One region of the Streptomyces sp. NBC_00028 genome, then DNA from elsewhere that is predicted to be linked to it. Evidence: riboswitches for the same ligand, from Rfam matches in the RefSeq annotation. Region 1 holds a riboswitch; the other holds the start of a gene.
What was found. A riboswitch is a leader RNA that binds a small molecule or an ion and turns the genes downstream of it on or off. The one in region 1 is predicted to bind S-adenosylmethionine.
Positions count from the first base shown of each region.

Region 2: it holds a riboswitch for S-adenosylmethionine, as region 1 does, so the genes downstream of both, OG885_RS32555 (aminotransferase class V-fold PLP-dependent enzyme) here and thrC (threonine synthase) in region 1, are expected to answer to the same signal.

Region 1 covers NZ_CP108293.1:5,604,262-5,614,755, reverse strand. Annotated here, with positions in the region: gene OG885_RS25220 (ubiquitin-like small modifier protein 1) at 24-299, opposite strand; gene thrC (threonine synthase) at 410-1,696, opposite strand; SAM riboswitch class I at 1,715-1,854, opposite strand; gene OG885_RS25210 (glucosyl-3-phosphoglycerate synthase) at 2,005-2,949, shown strand; gene OG885_RS25205 (trehalose-6-phosphate synthase) at 3,024-4,412, shown strand; gene otsB (trehalose-phosphatase) at 4,388-5,293, opposite strand; gene OG885_RS25195 (DUF3263 domain-containing protein) at 5,476-5,703, opposite strand; gene OG885_RS25190 (extracellular solute-binding protein) at 5,737-6,954, opposite strand; gene OG885_RS25185 (ROK family protein) at 7,126-8,067, shown strand; gene nagA (N-acetylglucosamine-6-phosphate deacetylase) at 8,067-9,278, shown strand; gene OG885_RS25175 (1-phosphofructokinase family hexose kinase) at 9,394-10,323, shown strand; gene OG885_RS25170 (CBM35 domain-containing protein) at 10,320-10,494, opposite strand, start outside.
Region 2 covers NZ_CP108293.1:7,225,845-7,236,338, forward strand. Annotated here, with positions in the region: gene OG885_RS32515 (cytochrome c oxidase subunit 4) at 1-296, shown strand, start outside; gene OG885_RS32520 (Ig-like domain-containing protein) at 451-1,713, shown strand; gene OG885_RS32525 (hypothetical protein) at 1,731-2,132, opposite strand; gene OG885_RS32530 (heme-copper oxidase subunit III) at 2,311-2,931, shown strand; gene OG885_RS32535 (c-type cytochrome) at 3,012-3,821, shown strand; gene OG885_RS32540 (Rieske 2Fe-2S domain-containing protein) at 3,818-4,873, shown strand; gene OG885_RS32545 (cytochrome bc complex cytochrome b subunit) at 4,870-6,510, shown strand; gene trpD (anthranilate phosphoribosyltransferase) at 6,644-7,708, shown strand; SAM riboswitch class IV at 7,783-7,899, shown strand; gene OG885_RS32555 (aminotransferase class V-fold PLP-dependent enzyme) at 8,045-9,406, shown strand; gene OG885_RS32560 (protein kinase domain-containing protein) at 9,446-10,494, shown strand, end outside.

The DNA of each region.
Region 1 (10,494 bases):
ATCAGTCATTCGGTCAGCTGGACTCAGCCGCCGGCGACGGCCGGGATGATCGAGACGCCGGCGCCGTCCGGGGTGGCGGTCTCCAGGCCCTGCTCGAAGCGGACGTCGTCGTCGTTGACGTACACGTTGACGAACCGACGCAGCTTGCCCTGGTCGTCGAGCACCCGGGCGGCGATGCCCGTGTGGTTCTTCTCCAGGTCGGCGATGACGTCGGCGAGGGTCGAGCCCTCGGCGGTCACTTCGGCCTGGCCACCCGTGTAGGTGCGCAGGATGGTGGGGATGCGGACGTTGACGCTCACGATTGATCCTCCGGTCAGGATGACGCACCTAGGGGCGCGGGGCTGTGTTCAATGTGCGGCTTCCGCCGCGTGGGCGCGACCAGCCCCCACCGGCCCGCAGACAACAACGACTATGCGAGTCCGGCCTCGTGGAAGGACTCCAGGTTGGGGCGAATGGTCGCGGTCAGCCCCGTCTCGGCCACCGCGTCCAGTGTCTTCAGACCGTCGCCGGTGTTCAGCACGACCGTCGTCAGCGTCGGATCCAGCAGACCGTTCTCGATCAGCTTCTTCGTCACGCCCACGGTCACACCACCGGCGGTCTCCGCGAAGATGCCCTCAGCCCTGGCGAGCAGCCGAATCGCGTCGACGATCTGCTCGTCGTTCACGTCCTCCACCGCACCGCCGGTGCGACGCGCGATGTCCAGGACGTAGGGACCGTCGGCCGGGTTGCCGATGGCGAGGGACTTGGCGATGGTGTTCGGCTTCTGGGGGCGGACGACGTCGTGGCCCGCCTTGTAGGCGACCGACACCGGCGAGCACCCCTCCGCCTGCGCGCCGAAGATCTTGTACGGCTTGTCCTCGACGAGCCCGAGCTTGATCAGCTCCTGGAGCCCCTTGTCGATCTTGGTGAGCTGGGAGCCGGAGGCGATCGGCACGACCAGCTGGTCGGGAAGCTGCCAGCCGAGCTGCTCGCAGATCTCGTACGCGAGGGTCTTGGAACCCTCCGCGTAGTACGGCCGCAGGTTGACGTTGACGAAGCCCCAGCCCTCGCCGGCCGGGTCGCCGATCAGCTCGGAGCAGAAGCGGTTCACGTCGTCGTAGTTGCCCTCGATGCCGACGAGCTCACCGCCGTAGACCGCGGCCATGACGACCTTGCCCTGCTCCAGGTCGTGCGGGATGAACACGCAGGAGCGGAAGCCGGCGCGGGCCGCGGCGGCGCCGACGGCACCGGCGAGGTTGCCGGTGGAGGAGCAGGAGAGCGTGGTGAAGCCGAAGGCCCGGGCGGCCTCGATGGCCTGGGCGACGACCCGGTCCTTGAAGGAGTGCGTCGGGTTGCCGGAGTCGTCCTTCACGAACAGCTTGCCGGCCTCGACACCCAGCTCACGGGCGAGGTTGTCGGCCTTGACGAGCTTGGTCCAGCCGGGGTTGATGTTGGGCTTGTCGGCCACGTCCGCGGGGACGGGCAGCAGCGGCGCGTAGCGCCAGATGTTCGCGGGTCCCGCCTCGATCCGCTTGCGGAGCTCCTCGGCGTCGTAGGCGGAGAAGTCGTACGCGATCTCGAGCGGGCCGAAACACTCCTCGCAGGCGAAGACCGGGCCGAGAGGCACCCGGTGACCGCATTCGCGGCAGCTGAGCGCCGCGGCGGGGCCGAGGTCGACGGTGGTTCCGGTGGTGTTTTCGACAGTCTGCGCAGCCATGAGAGGCGAGGCCCTTTCTCCTCATCTTCCTCACGACGCATCTCGCCGTGAGACGGATTTGGCACCTTCCCGAGTCGGGAGCCTCACGTGTGCGAGTACCGACTGGAGGGTTGCCGGGGCTTCATCGGGCCGTATCCCTCTGCCCCTCTGGATGAGCGGTATGAAGTTGTGAACGTCGGATGATCCAGGACATGCGATGGTCATCCGCGTTGTTCAAGACTGTAACCGACGACCTGGACAGTTGAGATAGTCGTCCGAACCGCGAGATGGATCACAAGTAGTGGATCACAAGTAGAGGAGTCGCCCACGTGCTGGAAGAAGTCGAGCGCTGGCTGACCACCCGCTCCTGGTCCGTGACCGACCGGCCGCTCCACCAGATCCTGGCCGCCAAGCAGCGCACGGGTCAGTCGGTCAGTGTCGTGCTGCCCGCGCTGAACGAGGAGGAGACGGTCGGCGACATCGTCGCGATCATCCGTCACGACCTGATGCAGCAGGTCCCGCTGGTCGACGAGATCGTCGTCGTCGACTCGGGGTCGAGCGACCGTACGGCACAGGTGGCGGCCGCGGCCGGCGCCACGGTCGTGCACCGCGACGCGATCCTGCCCCGCCTGCCCACCGTGCCCGGCAAGGGCGAGGTGCTGTGGCGTTCGCTGCTGGTGACCAGCGGCGACATCGTCTGCTTCATCGACGCCGACCTGAAGGAGTTCTCCTCCGACTTCGTCGCCGGGATCGTCGGCCCGCTGCTCACCGAACCCGGGGTCGACCTGGTCAAGGCCATGTACGACCGCCCGCTCGGTGGGGCTGCGGGCCAGGGCGGCCGGGTGACCGAGCTGATGGCCCGCCCGCTGCTGAACATGCACTGGCCGCAGCTGGCCGGTTTCGTCCAGCCGCTGGGCGGCGAGTACGCGGCCCGCAGGTCCCTGCTCGAACAGCTGCCGTTCCCGGTCGGCTACGGCGTCGAGCTCGGCATGCTGGTCGACGCGCTGCACCTGGTCGGCCTCGACGCGCTCGCCCAGGTCGACGTCGGCGTCCGCAAGCACCGTCACCAGGACGGCCAGGCCCTCGGCCGGATGTCCGCCGCGATCTACCGCACGGCCCAGCTCCGGCTGGCCCGCGGCCATCTCATCCGCCCCTCCCTCACCCAGTTCGAACGCGGCGAGACCGGCTTCGAGCCCCGCACCTACTCGGTGGACACGGAGGAACGCCCGCCGATGGCGGACATCGCGGAGTACGCGACCCGCAAGGTCGCCTGAGCCGTGCGGGCCGCAGGACCGCACCGGACCGGACGCACGTTTGAGTGTTCCGTGACCGGGCTAGGTTGATCCGTATGGCTTCAACGTTCGGTGCTGCTCAGGTACTGGTGGCCTCCAACCGTGGCCCGGTCTCCTACGAGGTCCGGGCGGACGGCACGCTGTCCGCCCGGCGCGGTGGCGGGGGGCTGGTCTCGGGTCTGTCGGCGATCGGCTCCGACGCGGACGCCCTGTGGGTCTGCTCGGCGCTGAGCGACGGCGACCGCGAGGCGGTACGGCGCGGGGCGGGCGAGGCCGGCGTACGGATGCTCGACATCCCGGCCGACGTGCACGCGGACGCGTACAACGGCATCGCCAACTCGGTCCTGTGGTTCGTCCACCACCTGCTGTACCAGACCCCGCTGGAACCGGTCTTCGACGCGGAGTTCCGGCGGCAGTGGGCGTCGTACGAGACCTACAACCGCGCCTTCGCCGAGGCGCTGGCGGAGGAGGCCGCGCGGGGGGCGGCGGTCGTGGTGCAGGACTACCACCTCACGCTGGTGCCGGGGATGCTCCGGGAGCTCCGCCCCGACCTGCGGATCGGCCACTTCTCGCACACCCCGTGGGCGCCGCCGGAGTACTTCCGGATGCTGCCGGACGACATCGCCGAGCAGGTGCTGCGGGGCATGCTCGGCGCCGACCGGCTGGGGTTCCTGACCCGGCGCTGGGCGTCGGCGTTCGAGGCGTGCGCGACGGAGATCGTCGGCGGGCTCGGGGACACCCGGATCGGGGTGCACGGGCTCGGCGCGGACGCGGACTTCCTGCGCAAGCGGTCGCACGAGGCGGACGTGGCCGAGCGGATGACCGCCCTGAGGACGGAGATCGGCGCGGGCCGCCGCACGATCGTCCGGGTCGACCGCACCGAACTGTCGAAGAACATCGTGCGCGGTCTGCACGCGTACGAGCATCTGCTGGCGACCCGCCCCGAGTGGCGGGAGCGGGTCGTGCACGTGGCGTTCGCCTACCCCTCCCGGCAGGACCTCGCCGTCTACCGGGACTACACCGCCGAGGTGCAGCGCGTGGCGGAGGAGATCAACTCGGCGTACGGGACGCCCGGTTGGACCCCGGTGGTGCTGCACGTCAAGGACGACTTCGCGCGCTCCCTCGCCGCGTACCGGCTCGCCGACGTGGCCCTGGTCAACCCCATCCGCGACGGTATGAACCTGGTCGCCAAGGAAATGCCGGTCGTCTCCGACGAGGGGTGCGCGCTGGTGCTGTCACGGGAGGCGGGGGCGTACGAGGAGCTCGGCGAGGACGCGATCGTGGTCAACCCGTACGACGTGATCGGCACCGCCGACGCCCTGCACGAGGCGCTGACGATGGGGCCCGGGGAGCGCACGGAGCGCACGAAGCGGCTCGCCGCCGCGGCCACGGCGTTGCCGCCCGCGCAGTGGTTCCTGGATCAGCTGGCGGCGTTGCGCGGCTGAGTCCCGGGGGCGGGAGGCAGCCGCTCCGCCAGGCGCGTCAGCAGCGTCACCAGCCCCGCCGGGCCGTCCACCACCAGGTCGGCCCGTTCCCTCAGCTCGGCCACCTCCTCGCTGCCGGCGCTGCACACCAACAGCCCGGCGACCCCGTCGGAGCGGAGCTTGTCCACGGCGGCGAAGGCGGGGAGGTCTCCGAGGTCGTCGCCGGCGTAGAGCACGGCCTCGGCGCCCAGCTCACGGACGTACTCCGTCAGGGCCCGGCCCTTGTCGACGCCCGGTGGGCGGAGTTCGAGGACGAGCCGGCCGGGTTCGACGATCAGGCCGTGGCGGTCGGCAAGGCCGGTGAGCGGGGCGCGCAGGGCGTCGAAGGCGGCCTGCGGGTCCTCGGCGCGGCGGGTGTGGACGGCGACGGCCCGCCCCTTCTCCTCGATCCAGGTGCCGTGCCAGGCGCCGATGCCGTCGAGGAAGCCGGGGAGTTCGGCGCGGACGGCGGCGACACCGGGGTGCGGGGCGGGGGCGGTGACCTCGCCGGTGGCGGCGTCCCAGCGCTCGGCGCCGTAGTGGCCGAGGACGACGAGGTGTTCGAGGCCGGGGACGCCCGCGAAGCCGCCGAGGCGGACGGCGACTCCGGCGGGGCGGCCGGTGACGACGGCGATGGAGGCGAGGTTCGGGGCGAGGGCGGCGAGCGCGGACACGGCGTCGGGGTGGGCCCGGGCCTGTTCCGGGTCGGCCACGATCGGCGCGAGCGTCCCGTCGAAGTCGAGCGCGACGACCGTCTTGCCGGGCCGCGCGAGCATCGCGGCGAGCCCGTCGCGGCCGGCCTGGGTCACCGGCGTGCGCAGGAGGTCGTCCGTGGGGTGCGTGGAGTCCTGGTGGCTGCCCATGGAAGGACCCTATCCACGGCAGCGGACCGCACGCCTTTTTCTCGCCCCCGCCGCCCTTACCCGTCCCATCCCTGGGGGCTGCCGCCCCCAGACCCCCGCTTCGGCCCTGAACGGGCCTCGTCCTCAAACGCCGGACGGGCTGGTTGATGCGGACCGGCGCCGACAAGGTGACGCTCCGATCCTCACCGCTCCGATCTGCGTGCCTCCCGCACCCTGCGCAGCCGGTTCACCGTGACCGGGTCGTGGGCCAGGGCCCTCGGGTCGTCCAGCAGGGCGTTGAGCAGCTGGTAGTAGCGGACCGGGGCCAGGCCCAGTTCCTCGCGTATCGCGCGCTCCTTCGCGCCGGGGCCGGCGAAGCCGCGGCGTTCGAGGGCGAGGATGGCCTGTTCTCGGGGGGCCAGGTCGTTCATGTCAGCGACCGTAGCCCCCGCCACTGACAAGCCCTACTCCGCGCTCTCCGCCATCAGCGCCTTCGACTGGATGCCGCCGAGGACCGCCGAGGGGCTGCCCCCGGCCGCCACCGCCGTGCCGATCCGCTGCTTGACCGCCACGCTGACCTCCGCCCAGGACGTCTTGCCGACGGGGTAGAGCTCGGAGCCGGGGAGTTCCTCCAGGAAGGGCTCCAGGTCCTTGTCCTCCTTCGCCGTGCTCATGACCTCGGAGGCCGACACGGTGACCGGCAGCAGGTCGTACTCACGGGAGAAGGCGAGCACGTTCTTCTCGTCGTAGACGAAGTCGAGGAAGTCCCCGATCTGCTCGGCGTGCCCGTTCTGCTTGAACGCCGTCATCCAGTCGGCGACGCCCATGGAGTACTTGGTCGGGCCGTCGACGCCGGGCATCGGGACCATGCCGAACTTCACGCCCTTGGCCGCGGCCGTCTTCATCAGCGTGGGATGCCCGTTCAACATCCCGACCTCGCCGTTCGCGAACGCGGCGAACGCGTCGGCCCGGTTCAGCTTCCCCGGCGCGACCGGCCCGGTCAGCCCCTTGCCGACGAGGTCGTCCTTGAGCCAGGTCAGGGTGTCGACGTTGGCCGCCGAGTCGATGCCGTAGGTGCCGATGTCCTCGGTGTAGCCGCCCCCGCCGCTGAGCAGCCACTGCATGGTCTCGGCCTGCGCCTCCTCGGAGCCGAGGGGCAGGGCGTACGGGTACTTCACGCCGGCCGCCTTCAGCGCGGCGGCGTCCGCGGCGAGCTCCGCCCAGGTCTTCGGCGGGGTCAGCCCGGCCTTGGTGAAAAGGGTCTTGTTGTAGAAGAGCAGCCGGGTGGAGGCCGCGAACGGCATGCCGTACTGCGTCGAGTCGACCTCCCCCGCCGCGGCGAGCCGCGAGACGAAGTCGGCCTCGGTGGAGATGGAGAGCAGTTCACCGGCGGAGTAGAGCAGGCCGTCGGCGGCATAGTCGGCGTACGCGCCGATCTGCGCCATGTCGGGCGGGTTCCCGTCGGCGACCATGTCCTTGACCTCGCGGTCGACGTCGTTCCAGGAGTAGACGCTGACGTCGACCTTCACGCCGGGGTGCTCGGACTCGTAGTCCGCGACCAGCGCGTCCCAGTACTTCTGGGAGCTGTTCGCCTTGCTGTTCCCGTAGTCCGCGGCGACCAGGCGCAGGGTCACGTCCCCCTCGTCGTCGCCCAGGCCGCAGCCGCCGAGAACCGCCGTCATGCCCAGTGCGGACACCACCGCGATCGTTCCTGTCCTACGCCGCCGCACTGCCGAGCCCCACATCGTCGTCATCGTCACTGGAACCTCCGAAACTTTCGAAAGGTCAGACATAAGGTCTACACCACGTGAGTGGACTAGACCTCTCCCGGGTCGGCGGGCCACACTACCCCCGTGAGACATGTCATCGCCCTCGATGTGGGCGGCACCGGAATGAAGGCCGCCCTCGTCGGCGCCTCCGGCGAGCTGCTGCACCAGGCCCGCCGCCCGACCGGCCGGGAGCGCGGCCCGGACGCGGTCGTCGAGGGCATCCTCGACTTCGCCGCCGAGCTGCACGCGTACGGCGCCGAGCACCTCGGCGAGCCCGCGTCAGCCGCCGGCATCGCCGTCCCCGGCATCGTCGACGCCGACCAGGGCGTCGCCCGCTACGCCGCCAACCTCGGCTGGCGCGACGTCCCGCTGCGCGCGCTGCTCACCGAACGCCTCGCGGTCCCCGTCGCCCTCGGCCACGACGTCCGCACCGGCGGCCTCGCCGAGGGCCGGATCGGCGCCGGCCAAGGCGCGGACCGCTTCTTCTTCGTCCCCCTCGGCACCGGCATCGCGGGCGCCATCGGCATCGGCGGCCGGGTGGAGGCGGGCGCCCACGGTTTCGCGGGCGAGATCGGCCACATCGTCGTACGCCCCGGAGGGACCCCGTGTCCCTGCGGCCAGTCCGGCTGCCTGGAGCGGTACGCCTCCGCGGCGGCGGTCAGCGAGGCGTGGGCCGCGGCGGCCGGGGACCCGGAGGCGGACGCGGCCGACTGCGCGAAAGCCGTCGAGTCCGGCGACCCGCGGGCTCAGGCCGTCTGGCAGCACGCGATCGACGCCCTCGCCGACGGCCTGGTCACCGCCCTCACCCTCCTGGACCCCAGCACCCTGATCATCGGTGGCGGGCTGGCGGAGGCGGGGGAAACCTTGTTCACACCACTAAGGGATGCCGTCCAACAGCGGATCACCTTCCAGAAGCTGCCGTCGGTGGTCCCGGCGGCGCTGGGCGACACAGCGGGTTGCCTGGGTGCCGGGCTACTGGCCTGGGATCTCCTCACAACAACTGACGGCATGGAGGTAACGCCCTGATGGCAACGCCGCTAGGGGCGCGGGGAACTGCGCGATCAACCACAACGGACTCGCACCCCGCATCGAACAGCACCCCTCTCATCCTGTCCGGCGCCACGGTCGTCCTCCCCACCGGAACCGTCCAGAACGGCCGAGTGATCGTCGACGGCGACACAATCATCGGCGCCGCACCGGAGAACGCCCAGGTCATCGACGTATCCGGCCACTGGCTCATCCCAGGGTTCGTCGACATCCACAACCACGGCGGCGGCGGAGCCAGCTTCACCTCCGGCACCACCGAAGACGTACTCCACGGCATCCACACGCACCGCGTGCACGGCACCACCACCCTCGTCGCCTCCACCGTCACCGGTGACATGGACTTCCTCGCCCAGCGCGCCGGCCTGCTCAGCGAGCTCGCCGAGCAGGGCGACATCGCCGGCATCCACTTCGAGGGCCCGTTCATCTCCCCCTGCCGCAAGGGCGCGCACTCCGAGGAGCTGCTGCGCGACCCCGACCCCGCCGAGGTCCGCAAGCTGATCGACGCCGCGCGGGGCCAGGCCAGGATGGTCACGCTCGCCACCGAACTCCCCGGCGGCATCGACTCCGTACGGCTGCTCGCCGAGCACGGCGTCATCGCGGCGATCGGCCACACCGACGCGACGTACGAGCAGACGGTGGAGGCCATCGACGCGGGCGCCACCGTCGCCACCCATCTCTTCAACGCGATGCCCGCCCTCGGCCACCGCACCCCGGGCCCGATCGCCGCGCTCCTGGAGGACGAGCGGATCACGGTCGAGCTCATCAACGACGGTACGCATCTACACCCGGCCGCCCTCCAGCTGGCGTTCCATCACAAGGGCCCGGACCGGGTCGCGTTCATCACGGACGCGATGGACGCGGCCGGCTTCGGCGACGGCCGCTACATGCTCGGCCCGCTGGAGGTCGAGGTCAGCGAGGGCGTGGCCCGGCTGGTGGAGGGCGGTTCGATCGCTGGGTCGACGCTGACCCTGGACCGGGCCTTCCAGCGCGCGGTGACGGTCGACAGGCTGCCGGTGGAGAACGCGGTCGCCGCCCTGTGCGCCAACCCGGCCCGACTGCTGGGCATGGCCGACCGGGTCGGCTCCCTCGAACCCGGCCGGTACGCCGACCTCGTCCTGCTCGACGCCGACTTCGAGCTCAAGGGCGTGATGCGCCGGGGTGAATGGGTGGTCGATCCCCAACTAGGCTGATCTGTCCATCTGTTGAGCGCGGCGGTTGGCCTGGGAGACTGGGCCGACCGCCGTCCGTTTGGCATGATCACCCCACCAAACGGCTCAGCAACGTCTTCGGGGGAGGTCGGCCCAGGTGATCCTCACGGTCACGCTGAACACCGCTCTCGACCTCACCTACCGCGTCCGGACCCTGACGCCGCACGCCTCCCATCGGGTCTCCGAGGTCATCGAACGCCCCGGCGGCAAGGGCCTGAACGTGGCCCGCGTACTCGCCGCCCTCGGCCACGAGGTGACGGTCACCGGCTTCACTGGCGGCGCCACCGGCCGCGTCGTCCAGGACCGACTGGCGGTGACGTCCGGCGTGGTCGACGCGCTGCTCCCGGTCTCCGGCGCCACCCGCCGCACCATCGCCGTCGTCGACGAGCGCACCGGCGACACGACCCAGCTCAACGAGCCGGGCCCGGTGGTCACACCGCCAGAGTGGTCGGCCTTCCAGGAGGCGTACGAGGATCTCCTCGCGTCGGCCGACGCGGTGGCCCTGTGCGGCAGTCTGCCGCCGGGCGTACCGGTGGGCGCGTACGCCGGACTGGTCCGCACCGCGCGCGCGGCCGGAGTGCCGGTCCTCCTCGACACCAGCGGGGAGCCGCTGCGCCGCGGGGTCGCCGCCCGCCCGGACCTCATCAAGCCGAACGCCGACGAACTCGCCGAACTGACCGGCTCCCACGAGCCGCAGCGGGCCACCCAGGACGCCCGTCGGCGCGGCGCCCACGCGGTCGTCGCCTCGCTCGGCACCGACGGACTGCTCGCCGCCACCCCCGAAGGCCGCTGGCGCGCCACCCCGCCGGCCCGCCTCCACGGCAACCCGACGGGCGCCGGCGACTCGGCGGTCGCGGGACTGCTGTCGGGGCTGGTGGACCACCTGCCCTGGCCCGACCGGCTGGCCCGCGCGGTCGCCCTGTCCGCGGCGACAGTCGCGGCGCCGGCGGCGGGCGAGTTCGACCGGGGGGTCTACGAGGAGCTGCTGGACCGGATCGCGGTGACCGGCGAGGTCAACGCGGCCTAGGAGTCGACCCAGCCGTTCACCAGCCAGAGCTGGTCGAGGAGGGCGTCGCACTGGTTGCCCTGTTCGCAGGAGATCTTGATGGTGTTGCTGCCCTTGTTGAGCTGGACGTAGTTGTAGGTCTGCGTCCAGCCCTTGGTGTAGTCGCCCTCGGCGGCCTTGGCGTAGTTGTCC
Region 2 (10,494 bases), 1.6 Mb from region 1:
TCTTCCTGGCCTTCGGCCTGTGCATCATGATCGGCTTCTACCTGGGCTTCACCGCCCGGCGGGTCGACGCGGGTGCGCAGGACAACAAGGAGGCGGATGTCGCGGACGACGCCGGCGAGGTCGGGTTCTTCAGCCCGCACAGCTGGCAGCCGCTGTCCCTCGCGGTCGGTGGCGCGCTCGCCTTCCTGTCGATCGCGATCGGCTGGTGGCTGATGTACTTCTCCGCGCCGCTGATCCTGGTCGGCCTGTGGGGCTGGGTCTTCGAGTACTACCGCGGTGAGAACCGCACCCAGTAGCACGAGCTGAGCTCAACGAGAGCCCGGACACTCCGTCAGGAGAGTCCGGGCTCCCGCTTTTGCAGCAGTTCCGTTCGCCGGATGCAGCAGTACGTGTCCCTCGTCCGAGTTACTCAGCGCGCCACAGTTGACGAACGTTCCTAGCGTGAGGTGCATGAGCCACACTCCCCGCACGCGCACCGTTCTCTCCTGCACCCTGCTGGTGCTCGCCCTCACCGCGGGCGCCACCGCCTGCAGCAGCGACGGCAACCCGCTGTCGGCGGCGCCGTACGACGCGGCGGACCAGATCTCCTTCAACGGCCCCTCCGGCGACGGCAAGAAGGCCGACCCGGACAAGCCCCTGGAGGTCACCGCCGAGGACGACGACGGCCGCATCACGGACGTCACGGCACTGGACGCCACGGGACGCCATGTGGCGGGCGAACTCTCCGCCGACGGCATCCGGTGGCACAGCACCTCTCCACTGGCCGCCAGCGCCCACTACACGGTCCGGGTGAGCACCGAGGACGAGGACGGGGCACCCGGCCGCCGGGTCCTCGCCTTCGACACCGGCAAGCCCACCACCAAGAAGCGCCTGAAGGTCACCTTCGGCCCCAAGGCGGGCAAGTACGGCGTCGGTCAGCCCATCACGGCCGAACTGAACAAGCCCGTCAAGGACAAGGCCCAGCGGGCCGTCGTCGAGCGCGCCCTCAAGGTCGACTCGATGCCCGCCACAGAGGGCGCCTGGTACTGGGTGGACGACAAGGAACTCCACTACCGCCCCAAGGAGTACTGGCCCGCCCACGCCACGATCCAGGTGCGCAGCAACCTGGACGGAGTCAAGATCAGCGATCGCCTGTGGGGCGGCCGGACGAAGCCCCTCAAGCTGACCACCGGCGACCGCATCATCGCGGTCACGGACGCCTCGGCCCACTCCATGAAGGTCTACAAGAACGGCGAGGTCATCAACGAGCTCCCCGTCACCACCGGCAAGCCCGGCTTCGAGACCCGCAACGGCGTCAAGGTCGTACTCGGCAAGGAGTACTTCGTACGGATGCGCGGCACCAGCATCGGCATCGCCGAGGGCTCCTCGGAGTCGTACGACCTGCCGGTCTACTACGCGACCCGGGTCACCTGGAGCGGCGAGTACGTGCACGCCGCCCCCTGGTCCGTCGGCTCCCAGGGCTACGAGAACGTCAGCCACGGCTGCACCGGCATGAGCACCGGTGACGCCGAGTGGTTCTTCGACACCGTCCACGAGGGTGACGTCGTCAAGGTCGTGAACTCCTACGGCGACACCATGGAGACCTTCGGCAACGGCTTCGGTGACTGGAACCTCAAGTGGAAGAAGTGGCGCACCGGCAGTGCCCTGACCGCCGGCACCCCGGAGGCCCCCAGCGCCGAGCAGCGGGCTCGACTGCGGCCGGAGAGCGTCTAGAGGTTCCCTGGGGCCCCTCAGGCGCTCAGCGCGCTCTTCTGCCGCAGCAGGGCGGCCAGCGCCGACGCGAACTCCACCGGGTCCACCGGGTGGGTCACCGCGGCCTCGGCACGGCTCCAGGTGGCCAGCCAGGCGTCCTGCGGGCGGCCGATCAGCAGCAGCACCGGCGGGGAGTTGAAGACCTCGTCCTTGATCTGCCGGCACAGCCCCATGCCGCCCATCGGTACGGCCTCGCCGTCCAGGACGCAGACGTCGATCCCGCCGCGGTCCAGTTCCTTGAGGACGGCTGCAGGCGTGGCACATTCCACGAACTCGACCTGAGGAACGTCCGGAGCCGGCCGCCGGCCGGTCGCGAGCCGTACCTGCTCGCGGGTGTTGGCGTCGTCGCTGTAGACCAGCACCGTGGCCGTCGCCTGCATGCTTCCTCCGTGACATCAGCGTCGTACGGACAGAACAGTTGCCGCGGATGCTACTCCCTTGAACAGCCCGTCAACACCCGCTGGAACACCCCTGCGATGGGCCATCCGGGCAGTACACACGCTGCGAACACTCCGAACGGCACCCCCCGGAGTGAGGGCGGGATAAGGGACCGACATAATGTCGGTCGTGGCGACAGCAACGACAGTAGAAACCGGGCACGCGCACCCGTCGGTCAATCGGCCGAACCTCACCAGCGTCGGAACCATCATCTGGCTGAGTTCCGAGCTGATGTTCTTCGCGGCCCTCTTCGCGATGTACTTCACCCTGCGATCGGTGACGGGTCCTGATCACTGGAAGGAAATGGCCGAGAGCCTGAACTTCCCGTTCTCGGCCACCAACACCACGATCCTGGTGCTCTCCTCCCTCACCTGCCAGCTCGGCGTCTTCGCCGCCGAGCGCGGTGACGTGAAGAAGCTCCGGGGCTGGTTCATCGTCACCTTCATCATGGGTGCGATCTTCATCGGTGGTCAGGTCTTCGAGTACACCGAGCTGGTCAAGAAGGACGGGCTCTCGCTCTCCTCCGACCCGTACGGTTCGGTGTTCTACCTGACCACCGGCTTCCACGGCCTGCACGTGACGGGAGGTCTCATCGCCTTCCTGCTGGTCCTCGGCCGCACCTACGCGGCGAAGAGGTTCACTCACGAGCAGGCGACGGCCGCCATCGTCGTGTCCTACTACTGGCACTTCGTCGATGTCGTCTGGATCGGCCTCTTCGCCACGATCTACATGATCAAGTAGTCGGGCCCGTTCCCGAGCGCTTCCCGAGAAGCGCATTTCCAGAAGCATCGACGCAGAAGATCCTGACACCGGGGTAATCCGTGAAAAAGCTCTCCGCACGACGACGCCATCCGCTGGCGGCGCTCGTCGTCCTACTCCTCGCGCTGGCGGCCACTGGGGGGCTGTACGCCGCGTTCGCGCCCGCGGACAAGGCGCAGGCCGACGAAACCGCCCAGTCCCTCACCATCGAGGAGGGCAAGAAGCTCTACGCCGTGGGCTGTGCCAGTTGCCACGGCACCGGTGCTCAGGGCACCACCGACGGGCCGAGCCTCGTGGGTGTGGGCGCCGCGGCCGTGGACTTCCAGGTCGGCACCGGCCGTATGCCGGCCCAGCAGCCGGGCGCACAGGTCCCGCGCAAGAAGGTCATCTACACACAGGCCGAGATCGACCAGCTCGCCGCGTACATCTCCTCCCTGGGCGCCGGTCCGGCCGTCCCGACGAAGAACGAGTACAGCCCGGACGGGGCGGACATCGCCAAGGGTGGCGAGCTGTTCCGCACCAACTGCGCGCAGTGCCACAACTTCACCGGCAAGGGCGGTGCGCTGACGCACGGCAAGTTCGCGCCGAGCCTTGAGGGCGTCGACCCGAAGCACATCTACGAGGCCATGCAGACCGGCCCGCAGAACATGCCGTCGTTCCCCGACACCACGCTGTCGGAGCAGAACAAGAAGGACATCATCGCGTACCTCGACGCGGTCAACGGTGACGACACCGAGAGCCCCGGTGGCCTCGAGCTGGGCGGCCTCGGTCCGGTCAGCGAGGGTCTGTTCGCGTGGGTGTTCGGACTCGGTGGCCTGATCGCGATCGCCGTCTGGCTCGCCGCTCGGACCGCAAAGGCCAAGAAGTCATGAGTAGCCAAGACATTCCAGAAGAGAACCTGCCCGCAGAGCAGGACGACCACGGCGCGGTGAGCGTCGCGGACGACCGGGACCCCTTCGCGGACCCCGGTCTGCCGCCCCACGAGCACCGGGTCCAGGACATCGACGAGCGGGCCGCCAAGCGGTCCGAGCGCACGGTGGCGCTGCTGTTCACGGTGTCGATGCTGGCCACGATCGGCTTCATCGCCGCGTACGTGGGTGTCCCGCACGACAAGGCGATCTACGTCTTCCCGATCGGGCACATCAACGCGCTGAACTTCTCGCTGGGTCTGACGCTCGGCGTCGCGCTCTTCGCGATCGGCGCGGGCGCGGTCCACTGGGCCCGCACCCTGATGTCCGACGTGGAGATGGTCGACGAGCGGCACCCGATCGAGGCGCCGCCCGAGGTCCGCGAGAAGGTCTTCGAGGACTGGAAGCAGGGCGCCAAGGAGTCCGCGCTCGGCCGTCGCAAGCTGATCCGCAACACCATGCTCGGCGCGCTCACCCTGGTGCCGCTCGCCGGTGTCGTGCTGCTGCGCGACCTCGGCCCGCTGCCCGGGACCAAGCTGCGGCACACCATGTGGCGCAAGGGCCTGCTGCTCGTCAACATGAACACCAACGAGCCGCTGCGTCCCTCCGACGTCGCCGTGGGCTCCCTCACCTTCGCCAAGCCCGAGGGCCTGGAGGAGCACGACGAGGAGTTCCAGACCGAGATCGCCAAGGCCGCCCTGATGATCGTCCGGATCCAGCCGGACAACATCAAGGACAAGCGCGAGCTCGAGTGGTCGCACGACGGCATCGTGGCGTACTCGAAGATCTGCACCCACGTCGGTTGCCCGATCTCGCTGTACGAGCAGCAGACGCACCACGTGCTCTGCCCCTGCCACCAGTCCACCTTCGACCTCTCCGACGGTGCCCGAGTGATCTTCGGCCCCGCCGGTCACGCCCTGCCGCAGCTGCGCATCGCCGTGAACGACGAGGGCTATCTCGAGGCGCAGGGCGACTTCGAGGAGCCTGTCGGTCCTGCCTTCTGGGAGCGCGGATGAGCACCAACGAGAACAACGAGTCGTCCCGCGCCCGCGGGCAGGCCCCGGCCGGCGAGAAGCTCGCCGACTGGGCCGACGGCCGGCTGGGGATCTACTCCCTGGCCAAGGCCAACATGCGCAAGATCTTCCCCGACCACTGGTCGTTCATGCTGGGTGAGATCTGCCTGTACGCCTTCATCATCATCATCCTCACGGGTGTGTATCTGACGCTGTTCTTCCACCCGTCGATGAACGAGGTGGAGTACCACGGCAGCTACGTCCCGCTGCAGGGACAGCTGATGTCCGAGGCGTTCAACTCGACCATGCACATCTCCTTCGATGTGCGCGGTGGTCTGCTGATCCGGCAGATCCACCACTGGGCGGCGCTGATCTTCCTCGCCGGCATGTTCGTGCACATGATGCGCGTCTTCTTCACGGGTGCGTTCCGCAAGCCCCGTGAGGTCAACTGGCTGTTCGGCTTCCTGCTGTTCGTCCTGGGCATGTTCACCGGCTTCACCGGTTACTCGCTCCCGGACGACCTGCTCTCCGGCACCGGTGTCCGCTTCATGGAGGGCGCGGTTCTGTCCGTGCCGATCGTCGGCACGTACCTGTCGTTCTTCCTCTTCGGCGGGGAGTTCCCGGGCGGCGACTTCGTGGCCCGCTTCTACTCGGTCCACGTGCTGCTGCTGCCGGGCATCATGCTCGGCCTCATGGTCGGCCACCTGATCCTGGTGTTCGTCCACAAGCACACGCAGTACGCGGGTCCCGGCAAGACCAACAAGAACGTCGTCGGCATGCCGCTGTTCCCGGTGTACACCGCCAAGGCCGGAGGCTTCTTCTTCCTGGTCTTCGGTGTCATCGCGGCCATCGCGGCCATCGCCTCGATCAACCCGATCTGGTCCATGGGCCCCTACCGTCCGGACATGGTGTCCACGGGTGCCCAGCCCGACTGGTACATGGGCTTCTCCGAGGGCCTGATCCGTGTCATGCCGGGCTGGGAGATCAACTTCTGGGGTCACACGCTCGTCCTGGGTGTGTTCATCCCGCTGGTGATCTTCCCGCTGGTCCTGGTCTCGATCGCGGTCTACCCGTTCATCGAGGCCTGGGTCACCGGCGACCGGCGCGAGCACCACATCCTGGACCGCCCGCGCAACGCCCCGACCCGCACGGCCTTCGGCGTCGCGTGGATCACCTGGTACATGGTGCTGCTCGTCGGTGGTGGAAACGACCTCTGGGCCACCCACTTCCACCTGTCGATCAACTCGATCACCTGGTTCGTCCGAGTGGCGTTCTTCGTCGCTCCGGTGGTCGCGTTCATCATCACCAAGCGGATCTGCCTCGGCCTCCAGCGCCGCGACAAGGACAAGGTGCTGCACGGCCGCGAGTCCGGCATCATCAAGCGCCTGCCGCACGGTGAGTTCATCGAGGTGCACGAGCCGCTCAGCCAGGACGCGCTGCACACGCTTACCGCGCACGAGCAGTACAAGCCGGCGGAGATCGGCCCGACGGTCGACGACAACGGCGTCGAGCGCAAGGTGAAGGGCTCCGAGAAGCTGCGCGTCAAGCTCAGCGAGGCGTACTTCGGCGACGAGTCGCAGATCGCCAAGCCCACCGTCGAGGAGTACAAGGAGATCACGAGCGGCCACGGCCACCACTGATCGCTGCGCTCGCCACGCGCCTTGCAAGGGCCCCCGTCCGGTCTTCGGACGGGGGCCCTTCTCCGTGCCCGGGGCTGGATAGGGTGGTCACACATCTGTTGAAGCACGTTTTACGACACCCAGGAGCGGCCGTATGAGCGCTGTGACCCCCGCTGGAGGCGACACCGCGGCGGGCCGTTCCTGGCCCGAGGTGTTGAACGCCCTGCTGTACGGCCGCGACCAGAGCGCCGACGCCACCGCCTGGGCGATGGACCAGATCATGCGCGGCGAGGCGACGGACGCGCAGATCGCCGGGTTCGTGGTGGCCCTGCGGGCCAAGGGCGAGACGGTCGAGGAGATCACCGGGCTGGTCCAGGCGATGTACGAGCACGCCAACGTGATCGAGGTGTCCGGGCGGACCGTCGACATCGTCGGCACCGGCGGCGACGGCGCCAAGACGGTGAACATCTCCACGATGTCCTCCCTCGTCGTGGCCGGCACCGGCGCGAAGGTCGTCAAGCACGGCAACCGGGCGGCCTCGTCGGCGTCGGGTTCCTCGGACGTCCTGGAGAAGCTGGGCGTCAACCTCGACCTCACCCCGCAGCGGGTGGCCGAGGTGGCCGAGGAGGCCGGCATCACCTTCTGCTTCGCCATCAAGTTCCACCCGGCGCTGCGTCACGCGGGCGCCGCCCGCGGCCAGTTGGGCATCCGTACGGTGTTCAACGCGCTGGGCCCGCTGACCAACCCGGCGAAGGTCAGGGCGCAGGCGGTGGGCGTCGCCGACCCGCTGATGGCGCCGATCGTGGCCGGAGTGTTCGCCGAGCGCGGCAACTCCTCGCTGGTCTTCCGCGGTGACGACGGCCTCGACGAGCTGACGACGACGTCCACCTCCCGGGTGTGGGTGGTGCGTGACGGCAAGGTCACCGAGGAGGCCTTCGACCCGCGTGACGTGGGCATCGAACTGGTGCCGGTGGAGGCGCTGCGGGGCGGTGACCCGGCGTTCAACGCGGACGTGGCGCGCAGACTCCTCGACGGCGAGCCGGGTCCGGTCCGGGACGCGGTCCTGCTGAACTCGGCGGCGGCGCTCGTCGCGCTGGAGCCGACCGGGGCGTCCCTGGCGGACCAGCTGCGGGCCGGGATGGCGAAGGCCGCGGAGTCCATCGACTCCGGCGCGGCCAAGCGGACGCTGGAGCGCTGGGTGGCGGCCAGCAACCGGTAGTCGTGTCGATGGTCGTCCCGCGATCCGGACACGGGTTGCGGGACGACGATCACATCACGTACGTTCCTGTACCAGGTCATGAGTGACAGTCATGAGGCCCCGGCCGACTGTCCGGCAACCCTCCGTCCGTGGCGGGGTGCCCCGGGTGAAGACCAGGCCGTAGGCAGCGAGGTCTACGGCAAGCGCGGGCCCCTCTCGAATCCAGGGGTCCTGGTCGTTCGAGGGAGTCTTCCGTGAGCAAGCGAATGCGATAGGGCTGCCGAGCCCCGCCTCCGCGCACCCTTTTCCCCTTCCCCGCATGCCCTGCTTCGGCATGCCCTCTCACGGGAGTTCCCCATGTCTGTCTCCACCGCTGCCGCCACCCAGACCATTTGTGCCCCCCTGCCCGTTCTGGGCCGGGATGTCACCGTCCCGCTCGTCACCGGTGGCGAGGTCACCTACGCGGCCCTCGACTACGCGGCCAGCGCGCCGGCCCTCCAGCGGGTCTGGGACGACGTGGCGGCGTACGCGCCCTACTACGGCAGCGTCCACCGCGGTGCCGGGTACCTGTCGCAGCTGTCGACCGACCTGTTCGAGAACGCCCGGAAGACCGTCGCCGACTTCCTCGGCTGCCGTGAGGGTGACCAGGTCGTCTTCACCCGGTCCACCACCGACTCCCTCAACCTGCTCGCCGCCGCGCTGCCCGCCGACTGCCAGGTCTTCGTCTTCGAGACCGAGCACCACGCCTCGCTGCTGCCCTGGCGCGACGCCCGGGTCACCTACCTCAACGCGCCCCGCACCCACCAGCAGGCCGTCCAGACCCTGGAGCAGGCCCTCGCCGACCGCGACCCCTACGGCCCCGCCCTGGTCTGCGTGACCGGCGCCTCCAACGTCACCGGCGAGCTGTGGCCGGTGCGCGAGCTGGCCGCCGCCGCCCATGCGCACGGCGCCCGGATCGTCCTCGACGCCGCCCAACTCGCCCCGCACCACGCGGTGTCCGTCGCCGACCTCGACGTCGACTGGGTCGCCTTCTCCGGCCACAAGCTGTACGCCCCCTTCGGCTCCGGCGTCCTCGCCGGCCGCGCCGACTGGCTCACCGCCGCCGACCCCTACCTCGCGGGCGGCGGCGCCAGCCGCAAGGTCACCCGGCGTGAGGACGGCGGCGTGGACGTGGAGTGGCACGAGAACGCGGCCCGCCACGAGGCCGGCTCCCCGAACGTCATCGGCGCCTACTCCATCGCCTCCGCCTGCAAGGCGCTGTCCGAGGCCGGCTTCGACACCCTGGTCGCCCGCGAGCAGTACCTGATCGAGAAGGTCAGGAGCGGCCTCGCCGACGTCCCCGAGGTCCGCGTCCTCTCCCTCTTCGGCGACGACGCCCCCCGCGTCGGCGTGATCTCCTTCGTGGTCGAGGGCTGGAACAGCTCCCACTTCGCCGCCGCCCTCTCCGCCGAGTACGGCATCGGCGTCCGCGACGGCCTCTTCTGCGCCCACCCCCTCGTCCGCACCCTGCTGGGCAGCGACCCGCAGACCCAGGGCGAGTGCGGCGCCCCCGAGGCCGCGCCCGGCGAGAAGTCCCTCAACGCCATCCGCGTCAGCTTCGGCGCGGGCACGCCGGACGAGCACGTGGAGCGGTTCGTCAACGCCGTGCGCGAGCTGGTGAGCGACGGTGCGAAGTGGCGCTACCGGACCGAGGACGGCCGGTGCGTCCCGGCCGTCTGACCGGCTGACCGGCGGTTGCCGATACGCTCCCCCTCGGGCATGTTCACGACGTCCACGGGGGAGCGGAAAGTGCAGGCGCTGCGCGCGACGGATCCACGCAGGGTCGGCCCGTACGAGGTACGGGGCCGGCTCGGCTCGGGCGGCATGGGCGAGGTGTTTCTCGCCGAGTCACGCACCGGGCTGCGGCTGGCGGTGAAGGTCGTACGGCCGGAGTACGCCCAGGACCGCACCTTCCGTGCCCGGTTCCGGCAGGAGGTACGGGCGGCGCAGACCGTCGGCGGGGCGGGCACCTACACCGCGCGTGTGGTCGACGCCGACCCGGAGGGCGAACACCCGTGGATGGCCACGGAGTTCGTGGACGGGCCGAATCTGCGGGACGCGGTCATGGACGGCGGGGCACTGCCCGAGCGGGCGGTGCGGGTGCTGGGGGCCGCGCTGGGTGAGGCGCTGGGCGCGATCCACGCCCGGGGCATGGTCCACCGGGACCTGAAGCCCTCCAACATCCTGCTGGCGCCGGACGGCCCGCGGGTCATCGACTTCGGGATCGTACGGGCCCTGGAAGCCACGGCGATGACCCGTACGGGCGCGATCGTGGGCTCGGTCGGCTATGTCTCGCCCGAGCAGATCCGCAACGGCGGCAAGGTCGGCCCGTCGAGCGACGTCTTCTCCCTCGGCGCGGTCCTCGCCTACGCGGCGAGCGGGCGCGAACCCTTCGGCGAGGGCCAGGACTCGGTGATCCTGCTGCGCATCCTGACCCGCGACTTCGACCTGACGGGCGTACCGAAGGAACTGCTGCCGCTGGTGGAGGCGTGCCTCAGGGACGAGCCGGGGCAGCGGCCGATGCCTTCGGACGTCGTCGAGGCCATGGGCGGTTCCCCGCGCGGCGGCCTGCGTCCGGGCTGGTACACGGGTGCGGGCCCGGAGGCCGAGGCTTCACGGGGAGGCGAACTCTGGCTTCCCGAGCGGGAGTCGGGGGAGCGGGAGAGCCGGGTCGAGTACATGACGCCGGTGGCCGAGACGCCTCAGGTGGTGCCGCCCGAGGCCGAGGCGGCGGACGTAGGACCGTCGCGGCGCGGGCTGCTGCGCCT